Regions from separate parts of the Leisingera sp. G5_S3_59_S7 genome, predicted to be linked through region 1. Evidence: riboswitches for the same ligand, from Rfam matches in the RefSeq annotation. Region 1 holds a riboswitch; the other holds the start of a gene.
The links. A riboswitch is a leader RNA that binds a small molecule or an ion and turns the genes downstream of it on or off. The one in region 1 is predicted to bind thiamine pyrophosphate.

Region 1 (5,861 bases):
CTTTTCAGCCCTGCGTGCGCCTGCCGTTCGTGATCGCCTTGGGTGACGTGTCAGAGCCAAAGGAGATTACGAGATGACACACACCCGCTATGCCTTCATCAAGGCGCAATGGCATGCTGATATTGTTGACCGCGCGCTGGAGGGCTTTTTGCAGCTGATCCCGGCAGAGCAAGTCGACGTGTTCGATGTGCCCGGCGCTTTTGAGATGCCATTGCTGGCACAGGAGTTGGCCAAAACAGGGAAATACGCCGCCGTGGCCTGCGCCGCCTTTGTGGTGGATGGCGGCATCTACCGGCATGATTTTGTGGCTCAGGCCGTGGTCGACGGGCTGATGCGCGCCGGGATGGATACCGGGGTGCCGGTGCTGTCGGTCTCGCTGACCCCGCACCACTTCCAGGAAACCGATCACCACATCGCGATCTACCGCGAACATTTCGTGCAGAAGGGCCGCGAAGCCGCCAATGCCGCGCTGATGATCACCAAGACACGGGAGGCCGCTCTGGCCGCATAAACCACAGGCCAGCGCCTGCCGGGCCGCAACCGGCCCGGCCATGGCTCACCCCAAATACGCCTTCAAGGCCGGCGGCGGGTTGTCCAGCAGCTCCGCCGTGGCTTGCGGCGGATGCGCCTTGCCCTCCGCCACCAGCACCACCTGATCCGCAATCCGACGCGCATCATTCGGATCGTGGCTGACCATCAGCACCGTTGCGCCGCTTTCGCGGGCCAGCTCCGCCACCAGATCCAGCATCTCTGCCTTCAGCGCAGGTCCGAGCGCGGCAAAGGGCTCATCCAGCAGCAGGATATCACGCCCCTGCACCAGCACGCGCGCCAGCGCCACCCGGCTTTGCTGCCCGCCGGACAGCGCCGCAGGCTTACGCCCGCCCATGCCGCCCAGGCCAACCCGCTCCAGCGCGGCATCAACCCGGCTCCACTCCGCCGCGCTCAGCCTCAGGTTCGCATGCAGCCCCAAGCCCACGTTCTGTGCCACGGTCAGATGCGGAAACAGGTTGCCGTCCTGAAACAGCATCGCCACCGGCCGTTTACCCGGAGGCTGGCTGGTGAGGTCCGCACCATTCCACGCGATGCGCCCGCGGGTGACGGGCAGGAAACCGGCCACAGCCTCCACCAGCGTGGATTTCCCGGCGCCGGAGGGGCCAATCACCGCGACGCAGGCACCGGCTGCGATCTCCAGATCCGCCTCCACCGCGTAATCGCCGTTCATTATCCGGCAGTTCTCAAGCCTCAGCATGCCAGCGCCCTCCGCGGTCCAGAATCCAGAATACGCCCATCGACAGCAGCAGCAGCAGCAGTGCCGCGCCGGCCGCTGCCTCCATCCGGTAGGCCCCCATCAGCCGGTAGATCTGCAAGGGCAGCGTTGCGAAATCCGGATCGGCAAACAGCGCCACCACGCCGAGGTCGCCCATCGACAGGGCCGCCGCCAGACCGGCCGCAAACCCGGTCTGCGCCCGCATCCGCGGCAGGTAGACACGCCGGACAAAGGCCCATCCCTGCATGTCCAGCGACAGCGACAGGCGGCCGTACCGCCCCAGCACCTCCCGCGCACGGGGCACCAGGATGCGCATGGCAAAGGGCAGCGCCATCACCGCATTGACGAGCGCCGTCACCGGCAGCGCCAGCGCAAAAGGGTCCGCGATGGGATAGATCAGAATGAACAGCCCGGTGCCGATCACCAAGGGCGAGGCTGCAAGGCCCAAGATGCCCGACAGCTCGGTCATGCCGTTGCGGCCTGCCGCCACGGCAGCGGCCATCGGCAAGGCAAGTCCCAGCAGGATCACCGTGCTGAGAGCCGCAACCAGTATGGAGGTTCCGGCAGCCTGCCAGACACTGCTTTTCAGATCTGCCATCCCCGGCAGACCTGCCAGCGTAATTGCCGCCAGCGGCAGCAGCAGGAACGCCGCGGACAGGACAATCCAGAAAGCATCAGCGCTGCGCGCCAGCGCCCCTTGCCCGTCCCAGCGCCGCACCGCGCGGTCGAGACCGGAGCCAAAGCCCTCGCCCGCCGACACGCGCAACGCCACCAAAGCGGCGGCGGCGGTCAGCAGCAGTTGCAGGCCCGACAAAAGCGCCGCGCGGCCCAAGTCGAAATCGAATCGGAATGCCTGATAAATAGCGAGTTCAATGGTGGTGGCCCTTGGCCCACCGCCCAAGGTCAGCGCCACCGCAAAGCTGGACAGGCAGATGGCAAACACTACCGCCAGCGCGCCCGGCACCACCCGCCGCAGCATTGGGCCTTCCAGCAGCCGCCACATCGCCAGCGGCCCGGCATCCAGCTGCGCCGTCAGACGGAAGCGTTCGGCGGGGATCTCCTGCCAGCCCTGCAGGATCAGCCGGGTCGCCAGCGGCAGGTTGAAGAACACATGCGCCAGCACCACCCCGTGCAGCCCGTAGATCTGCACCGGCTCCAGCCCGAACAGACCCAGCAGGCTGCTCAGCCAGCCAGCCCGCCCAAAGACCGAAAGCAGGCCAAGAATCGCGACAATGACCGGAAGAATGAAGGGCGCCCCTAACAGCGCAATCAGCAGGCTCCGCCCCGGAAACCGCCGCCGCGCCAGCGCGCGGGCGACCGGGGCGGCAAGACCAACACTCAGAAGGGCCGACAGGCTTGCCTGGGTCAGAGTGAACCGCAGCGCGGCCCAGTCGCTGGCGCCAAACCCGGTGCCAGCCTCAGCCCTGAGCGCAACAGCCCCAAGGGTTCCAAGGATCAGCGCTGCCACCAGCAGGGCCGCGCTGATCCCGGGAAAGGCGCTTACTGGCTGAGCGCGTCCAGCCATTCGTCCAGCGCCGCATCGCGCACTTCCGCTGCCTCAGCTTCGCTCAGCAGCAGGGATTTTCCCGGTGCGATCAGGGTCTCAAAGCCTTCCGGCAGGCCTGCTGCCGGGGTGACCGCCGGATACATCCAGTTGGTGGTCGGGATGACCGACTGGAACGCATCGGACACCATGAAGGCCAGGAACTGGTCGGCCAGCTCCGGCTGGTCGGTGTTCGCCAGTTTACCGGCAACTTCCACCTGCATGTAGTGACCCTCATCAAAGGCTGCCGCCGCCTTGGAGCCGTCTTCCTCCGCAATCAGATGGTAGGCGGGCGAGGTGGTGTAGGAGAGAACCATGTCGGCCTCGCCTTCCAGGAACATGCCGTAGGCCTCGGACCAGCCCTTGGTCACGGTCACGACATTGTCGGACAGGCCCTTCCAGATCTCCGGCGCCTCGTCGCCATAGGCGGCCTTGACCCACAAGAGCAGACCCAGCCCGGGGGTCGAGGACCGCGGGTCCTGAATAACGATCCTCTTGTCGCTGGCCGCCAGCGCCTTGAAATCCGCAGGCGCTGCGGCATCGGCGTTATGAACAAAGGCGAAGTAGCCCCAGTCATACGGCACAAATGTCGCGTCGTTCCAGTCTACCGGCATTGCATAGTCGGCGCTGACCGAATGCTCGGCAAACAGGCCGGTTTCCTTGGCCGCAGCGGTCAGGTTGGTGTCGAGACCCAGCACCACGTCGGCGTCGGAACGCGCGCCCTCCAGCTTGATCCGCGCCAGGAGCGCGGCACCGTCGCCTGCGCTTACCAGTTTCAGGTCGCAGCCGCAGACCTCTTCAAAGGCCTTCTCCACTGCCGGGCCGGGGCCCCAGTCGGAAACAAAGCTGTCATAAGTATAAACAGTGAGTTCGGGCGTTTCGGCAAAGGCTGCCGAGGCGCCAAGCAGTCCCGCTGCAAATGCAAGATGTTTCATGCCATCCTCCTTTGCGGCTTTGGGCAAGGGTGGAGGCTGTCCAGTACCTTCCCTCCGCCGGTGTGATCCGGTTCAGGTTCAACGGGTGTCATCTCAGCGCTCGCGCGCACCCCGAGGTGGCGCGGACATTAGGCCCCAGCCGCAGCAATGACAAGCCAAAGCCCCGCCAGGACCTAAGGCTTGGTGAAACTGGACCGCTGCCAGCACCGGCCCCTTGTTCATCTGGCTGAAAATATCCCGGGGGAGCCGCCCCAGGCGGCGGGGGCAGCGCCCCCTCTCGCCTTTGCCGCAGAGGAATCCGCTTGAGGCACAGCCCCCTGCCCGCTAAGCACGTCCCGCAAAGGAGACCGCGCCTCATGTCGATGAACAGCTTTGGACACCTCTTCCGCGTCACCACCTGGGGCGAGAGCCACGGGCCCGCGCTTGGCGCCACCGTCGACGGCTGCCCGCCGAATGTGCCGCTGGAGCCGGAAATGCTGCAGCAGTGGCTCGACAAGCGCCGCCCAGGCCAGAACAAGAACACCACCCAGCGCAATGAGCCGGACGCGGTGAAGATCCTGTCCGGCGTGTTCGACGGCATGTCCACCGGCACGCCGATCCAGCTGATGATCGAAAACACCGATCAGCGCTCCAAGGATTACGGAGAGATTTCCCAGACCTTCCGTCCGGGCCATGCCGACATCACCTATTTCCAGAAATACGGCAACCGCGACTACCGCGGCGGCGGCCGCTCCTCTGCCCGCGAAACGGCAGCGCGGGTGGCAGCCGGCGGTGTTGCACGTGAAGCAATCAAGGCGCTGGTGCCGGGGCTGGAGATCAAGGGCTACATGACCCGAATGGGCGAGCTGGAGATCGACCGCAGCCGCTTTGACTGGGGCGCGATTGACCAGAACGATTTCTGGATCCCCGACGCAGGCGCGGTGCAGGAGTGGGAAGACTACCTGCAGCGCCTGCGTAAAGACCACGACTCGGTGGGCGCCGTAGTTGAGGTCGTCGCCCGCGGCGTTCCCGCCGGCATCGGCGCGCCGGTTTATGGCAAGCTGGACACCGATCTGGCCGCCGCGATGATGTCGATCAACGCCGTGAAGGGCGTGGAAATCGGCGAGGGCATGAATGCCGCACGCCTCAAAGGTTCGGAAAACGCTGATGAGATCTTCATGGGTGAAAACGGCCCCGAGTACTCTTCCAACCACGCCGGCGGCATCCTGGGCGGGATCTCCACCGGGCAGGACGTGGTGGTGCGCTTTGCGGTGAAGCCGACCTCCTCGATTCTTACCCCGCGCAAGTCGATCCGCAAGGACGGCTCCGCCACCGAGGTGATCACCAAGGGCCGCCACGACCCCTGCGTCGGCATCCGCGCGGTGCCGGTAGCCGAGGCGATGATGGCCTGCGTGGTTTTGGACCATCTGTTGCTGCACCGCGGCCAGATCGGTGAAAACCAGGGCCGGATTGGCTAGATTTTAGGCTCTAAAAGGGACGATTTTGCGTTTTCCAAGGGCGAAGTTTGCAGCTGCATGCTTCGCCTTTTTTGCCGCTCAACCGTGCTCGCCCGCGCATTGGCTGTGGTCGCCGAGCGCGGTCAGCACCTTGCAGCAGCCGCCGTTGCCGCCATCGCACAGGTGGCTGATCCGTTCCAGCTCGGTCGCCAGTTGCTCCAGCTTGCGGATCCGGTCGCGGACATTGGCCAGCTGGCTGCGGGCAATCCGGTCGGCTTCGGCGCAGTCATCGCCCAGATGCCCGTCCAGGCCCATCAACGCCTTGATGTCCTCCAGCGAAAAGCCGAGGTCGCGAGCGTGCTTGATAAAGCCCAGCGCGTCCATGCCATCCTGCCCGTAGCGGCGCTGGTTGCCGGCATTGCGGCCCGGCTGCGGCAGCAGGCCGACCTCCTCGTAATAGCGGATCGTGGGCACCTTCACCCCAGTGGCCTTGGACAGCTGACCGATGGAAAACATGGCAGAAACCTCTTGAAGCTCTAGTGACTAGAGGCCCTACATTGATCCCGAATCAGGAATGAGGACAAGAGCAATGGCAGGCTGCTGCAATCATGAGGCCCGGTTTGACGGGGTATCGGCGGACTATAAACGCAGGCTTTGGCTGGTGATCGCCATCAATGCCG
Region 2 (5,861 bases), on a different contig from region 1:
GTGCGGCGGGCGAAACGGGTCAGCTCCGCCCGGTCGCGGGCAGGCGCCACCACCAGCGTGCCGCGCCTGTGGACCGTTGTGACCTTGGCCCACCAATCGAAGGCGCGGCTGCCGAGGGTGATCACCTCCTCCTCGGCGCTTTCGCGTTCGCACCAGGGCGCCAGCATGCCGCCTGCAAAGCGCGCGACGCTGCCGGCCCCGGGCGCCTCGCCCCGCTCATAAACGGTGACCGCCGCCCCGCGCTGCGCCAGTTCATAGGCGCAGGCGAGACCGGCGAGGCCCGCGCCTGCGATGGTGATCATTCCGCCGGTTCCACAGCTTCGGCAGCAGGGACATAGAGCTCACCGCCCTCGCGGAACTTGGCGGCCATCGCCTCCATGCCCTCTTTCTGCGCCTCGGCGCGGATGTCGTGGCTGATCCGCATGGAGCAGAACTTCGGCCCGCACATGGAGCAGAAATGCGCGACCTTATGGGCCTGTTTCGGCAGGGTCTGGTCGTGGAACTCGCGCGCGGTGTCCGGGTCCAGCGACAGGTTGAACTGATCCTCCCAGCGGAACTCGAACCGCGCGCGGCTCAGCGCATCGTCGCGGCGCTGGGCGCCCGGCAGCCCCTTGGCGAGGTCGGCAGCATGGGCAGCGATCTTGTAGGTGATCACCCCCGTCTTCACATCGTCGCGGTCGGGCAGGCCAAGATGCTCCTTCGGTGTCACGTAGCACAGCATTGCACAGCCGAACCAGCCGATCATCGCCGCCCCGATGCCGGAGGTGATATGGTCATAACCCGGCGCGATATCAGTGGTCAGCGGCCCCAGCGTGTAGAACGGCGCCTCGTGGCAGCACTCCAGCTGCTTGTCCATGTTCTCCTTGATCTTGTGCATGGCGACATGGCCCGGACCCTCGATCATCACCTGGCAATCCTTGGCCCAGGCGATCTTGGTCAACTCGCCCAGGGTTTCGAGCTCGGCAAATTGCGCCTCGTCATTGGCGTCTGCGATGGAGCCGGGGCGCAAGCCATCGCCCAGCGAGAAGGAGACGTCATACTGGCGGCAGATGTCGCAGATGTCCTCGAAATGCTCATAGAGGAAGCTCTCCTTGTGGTGATGCAGGCACCACTTCGCCATGATCGAGCCGCCGCGCGAGACGATCCCCGTCACCCGGTTCACCGTCATCGGCACCATGTGCAGCCGCACACCGGCATGGATGGTAAAATAGTCGACGCCCTGTTCCGCCTGCTCGATCAGCGTGTCGCGGAACACCTCCCACGTCAGGTCCTCGGCGATGCCGTTCACCTTTTCCAGCGCCTGGTAGATCGGCACGGTGCCGATCGGAACCGGAGAGTTGCGCACGATCCATTCGCGGGTGTTGTGGATGTTGCGGCCTGTCGACAGGTCCATCACCGTATCAGCCCCCCAGCGGATCGCCCAGACCAGCTTGTCGACCTCTTCCTCCATCGAGGAGGTGACGGCAGAGGTGCCCATGTTGGCGTTGATCTTCACCTTAAAATTGCGGCCGATGATCATCGGCTCGATTTCCGGGTGGTTGATGTTGGCCGGGATGATGGCGCGGCCCGCGGCGATTTCCTGGCGCACGAATTCCGGCGTCACGTAGTCGGGGATGTTGGCGCCGAAGTCATTGCCGTCACGGTTCGCGTAGCACGGCGACAGCTCGCGCAGCTGGTTTTCGCGGATCGCCACAAATTCCATCTCCGGTGTGATGATGCCCGCACGGGCATAGGCCAGCTGGGTCGGCGCCTTGCCGTCCTTGCCGCGCAGGGGGGCGGGTCTCACCGGGAACTCAGGCGTCAGCCGGTCGCCCTCGACAAATCCATTGTCCTCCGGCTTCACATCGCGGCCCTGGTAGCTCTCGACGTCGCCGCGCGCCTCAATCCACTGGCGGCGCAGCTGCGGCAGGCCCTGGCGGATGTCGGTCAGCACGTCCGGGTCGGTGTAGGGGCCGGAGCTGTCATAGACCGGCAACGGCGCCTCGCCCGCGGTAGGGTGGGTGGAGATCTCACGCATTGGCACGCGGATGTCCTGGTGGACCTCGCCGCTGACATAGATCTTGCGCGATGCGGGCAGGGCGCCCGTGGTGATCTTGGGATTGGGGACGTTCATCTGGTGTTCCTCCGGGGCTTCGGTTCAAAAACACCAATTGAGCCGGGACGGAGGAAAACGGGCAGGGGGGTGTACAGCCGGTGTACGGCCGGTGCACGCATGCTGCCTGTCCGAAACAGCGCTTGCCGCCGGGGCGCCGTGCGATGCTTCTTGCTTCCTACGCCAGTATCAACTGGGTCAGGTTCAAAGGGTCGCGCCGCCGGTCCGGGATACCCCGCACCATGACGCCTCTCAGTCCCTTGGGCGGGACTCCCCTGCGTGCCTATAGGGCTAGGGGAGGGGCGGGGTTCGCGTCAACCGGAATCTTTGTAGATTATTTTTTGGTATTAGTATCAGCGTGATACTGGACTTATGGGCGGGTTTTTGAGGCAAATCGCTGCAGCGCAGCTTTGATGCTTGATCGGCGGCTGCAAAATTATCTATAAAAACCAGCAACGCCATCCGCGCATGGCCAACAGGTATAGAGAACAGGAGACAGCATGCTGGACGCTGCACCCATCCGCACCGACTGGACCCGCGAGGAAGCGGAAGCGATTTACAATAAGCCATTCATGGACTTGCTGTTTCAGGCGCACACCGTGCACCGGCAGTATTTCGACCCCAATCAGGTGCAGAAATCCAAGCTGCTCAGCATCAAGACCGGCGGCTGCGCCGAGGATTGCGCCTATTGCTCGCAGTCGGCGCGCAACGGCGCGCAGCTCTCGGCCTCCAAGCTGATCGAGGTTCAGCGTGTGATCGCCGAGGCCAAGAAAGCTAAGGAAGGCGGCGCCACCCGTTACTGCATGGGCGCCGCCTGGCGCTCTCCCAAGGACCGCGACATGGCGGCTCTGGAGGCGATGGTGCAGGGCGTCAAGGACCTGGGTATGGAAACCTGCATGACCCTGGGCATGCTGGACGAGGAACAGGTGTTCCGCCTGCGCGACGCCGGTCTCGATTATTACAACCACAACATCGACACCTCGGAGCGCTACTACTCCGAGATCATCACCACCCGCACCTTCGCCGACCGGATCGACACCCTGAACCGAGTGCGCGAGGCGGGCATCAAGGTGTGCTCCGGCGGCATCGTCGGCATGGGCGAGCAGCAGCTGGACCGTATCGATATGATGCTGGCGCTGGCGACGCTGGAGGTGCACCCGGATTCGGTGCCGGTCAACATGCTGATCCCGATCGCCGATACGCCGCTGGCCAATGTCGAGAAGCTGGACCCGATCGAATTCGTCCGCTCGGTTGCTCTGGCCCGCATTCTGATGCCGAAATCGCACGTGCGCCTGTCCGCAGGCCGCACCGATATGTCGGACGAGATGCAGGCGATGTGCTTCTTTGCCGGGGCCAACTCGATCTTTGTCGGCGACACGCTGCTGACTGCCGACAACCCCGAAGAGGACAAGGACCAGCAGCTGTTCGACCGTCTGGGCATCACCGCCATGGCCGCGGGCTGCGACGGCAGCCGCTGATGGCGGGCGCCTTCCCCAGGCATGAGAAATCGCTGGAAGCGCTGCGCACGCGCGGACGCTACCGGCAGCTGATGCCGCGGGAAGGGCATGACTTCGCCTCCAATGACTACCTTGGGCTGGCGTGCAGCGATGTGATGCGCGCCGCCGCAGCCGATGCGCTGGCGCGCGGTGTGCCGGTGGGGGCAGGCGGCGCGCGCCTGCTGCGCGGCAATGACGCGGAACACCAGCTTCTGGAGGCTGAGGCAGCGGAGTTCTTCGGCACCGAGGCCGCGCTGTTCATGGGCGGCGGCTTTAATGCCAATCAGGCGATCTTCTCTACCCTGCCGCAACTGGGCGATCTGGTGCTCTATGACGCGCTGATCCATGCGAGCACTCACGACGGAATGCGGCTGGGCCGGGCGGAGACCCGCAGCTTTGCGCATGGCGATGTGGAAGACGCGGCGCGGGTGCTGAAAGAGTGGCGCGCGGCGGGCGGCACCGGTCAGGTCTGGATCGCGGTTGAGGCGGTTTATTCCATGGACGGCGACCTCGCGCCGCTGGACGCGCTGATGGCACTGGCCGATGCGGACGGCGCAGTGCTGGTGGTGGATGAGGCGCATTCAACGGGCGTGTTCGGCGATTTGGGCCGCGGGCTGGCGTATGAGATCGCGCACCGGCCAAACGTCCTGAGCCTGCACACCTGCGGCAAGGCGCTGGGGGCCTCCGGCGCTTTGATCTGCGGTCAGCGGGTGCTGATTGAGACGCTGATCAACAAGGCGCGCGGGTTTATCTTTGCCACCGCCCCGTCACCCTTGAACGCGGCACTGGTGCGGGCGGCCTTGCAGGAGCTGCAGCAGAACCCAAGCCGCCGCGAGCAAGCGTGGCAGGGGATCACCCATGCCCAAGGTGAAGCCAAACGCCTGTGCGGGCTGGAGGGTTTCCAAAGCCAGATCCTGCCGGTGGTGATCGGTGACGACAAGCGCTCCATGGCGCTGGCCTCCGCTATGCAGGCCCGCGGCTATGACATTCGCGGCATCCGCCCGCCGACCGTGCCACGCGGCACCTCGCGGCTGCGGCTGTCGATCACGCTGAACACGGGGGCAGGGGTCATCACCGCGATGTTCGAAGACCTCGCCCGGGAAATGGAGAATGGGGCATGAGCGCGCTGATCGTCACCGGGACCGATACAGGCATTGGCAAGACCGTCTTCTCGGCCGGCCTGGTGCAGGCCCTGGGCGCAACCTACTGGAAGCCGGTGCAATCCGGACTGGAAGAGGAGACCGACAGCCAGATCGTCTCCCGCCTGTCGGGCCGCCCGGCGCTGCCTGAAGGGTATCTTCTGCAACTGCCAGCCTCGCCGCATCTGTCGGCAGAGGCCGAGGGCGTGGAGATCGACCCGGATTCGCTGTCTTTGCCTGAGGCCGATGGCGTGCTGGTGGCCGAAGGCGCAGGCGGGCTGATGGTGCCGCTGAACCGCAAGGTGCTGTATCTCGATCTGTTCGCCCGCTGGGGCGCGCCGGTGATCCTCTGCGCGCGGACCCAGCTGGGCACGATCAACCACACGCTGCTGTCGCTGAAAGCCCTGCGCGATGCGGGCTGCCCGGTTGCGGGCGTGGCCTTCATCGGCGACGCGGAGCCGGCGGTGGAGGAAACCATCTGCCAATTCGGCCAAGTGGCGCACCTGGGGCGGCTGCCGGTGCTTGGCGAGCTGACCTCTGACGCGCTGGCCGTGGCCTTTCAGGCCAGCATCCGGGTGGACCTGATCAAGGAGGTGCTGTCATGAGTGCCGCAGACCTCACCCAGCTGGAGTTTGACCAGCAGCACCTCTGGCATCCCTACACCAATGTCGCCAAGCCCGGTCCGACGTTCGTCGTGAAGGAGAGCGAGGGTGTTTACATCACTCTGGACGACGGTACCCGGCTGATCGACGCCATGTCGTCCTGGTGGTGCATGATGCACGGCCACAAGAATCCGGCGATCACCAAGGCCATTCACGACCAGCTCGACACCCTGCCGCATGTGATGTTCGGCGGGCTGACCCATGACCCGGCGATTGACCTGGGCCGCAAGCTGCTGGAGATCACCCCCGAAAGCCTCACGCGCATTTTCTATTGTGATTCAGGCTCGGTCTCGGTCGAGGTGGCGATGAAGATGGCGGTGCAGTACCAGCACGCGATCGGCCAGCCGGATCGCAAGGAGTTTGCCACCATCCGCTCCGGCTATCACGGCGATACCTGGAAGGCGATGAGCGTTTGCGACCCGGACACCGGCATGCACCATCTGTTTCAGGGCGCGCTGAGCGTGCAGCATTT

Region 2: another riboswitch for thiamine pyrophosphate. It lies ahead of thiC (phosphomethylpyrimidine synthase ThiC); the one in region 1 lies ahead of thiB (thiamine ABC transporter substrate binding subunit).

Annotation. Positions count from the first base shown of each region.
Region 1 covers NZ_JBQKUH010000002.1:142,677-148,537, reverse strand. Annotated here, with positions in the region: gene ACTRWG_RS02005 (6,7-dimethyl-8-ribityllumazine synthase) at 74-511, shown strand; gene ACTRWG_RS02000 (thiamine ABC transporter ATP-binding protein) at 557-1,249, opposite strand; gene ACTRWG_RS01995 (thiamine/thiamine pyrophosphate ABC transporter permease ThiP) at 1,236-2,792, opposite strand; gene thiB (thiamine ABC transporter substrate binding subunit) at 2,768-3,745, opposite strand; TPP riboswitch at 3,778-3,869, opposite strand; gene aroC (chorismate synthase) at 4,102-5,202, shown strand; gene ACTRWG_RS01980 (MerR family transcriptional regulator) at 5,281-5,697, opposite strand; gene ACTRWG_RS01975 (cation efflux transmembrane domain-containing protein) at 5,771-5,861, shown strand, end outside.
Region 2 covers NZ_JBQKUH010000013.1:40,037-45,897, forward strand. Annotated here, with positions in the region: gene ACTRWG_RS08455 (FAD-dependent oxidoreductase) at 1-302, opposite strand, end outside; gene thiC (phosphomethylpyrimidine synthase ThiC) at 299-2,113, opposite strand; TPP riboswitch at 2,251-2,379, opposite strand; gene bioB (biotin synthase BioB) at 2,593-3,570, shown strand; gene ACTRWG_RS08470 (8-amino-7-oxononanoate synthase) at 3,570-4,709, shown strand; gene bioD (dethiobiotin synthase) at 4,706-5,332, shown strand; gene bioA (adenosylmethionine--8-amino-7-oxononanoate transaminase) at 5,329-5,861, shown strand, end outside.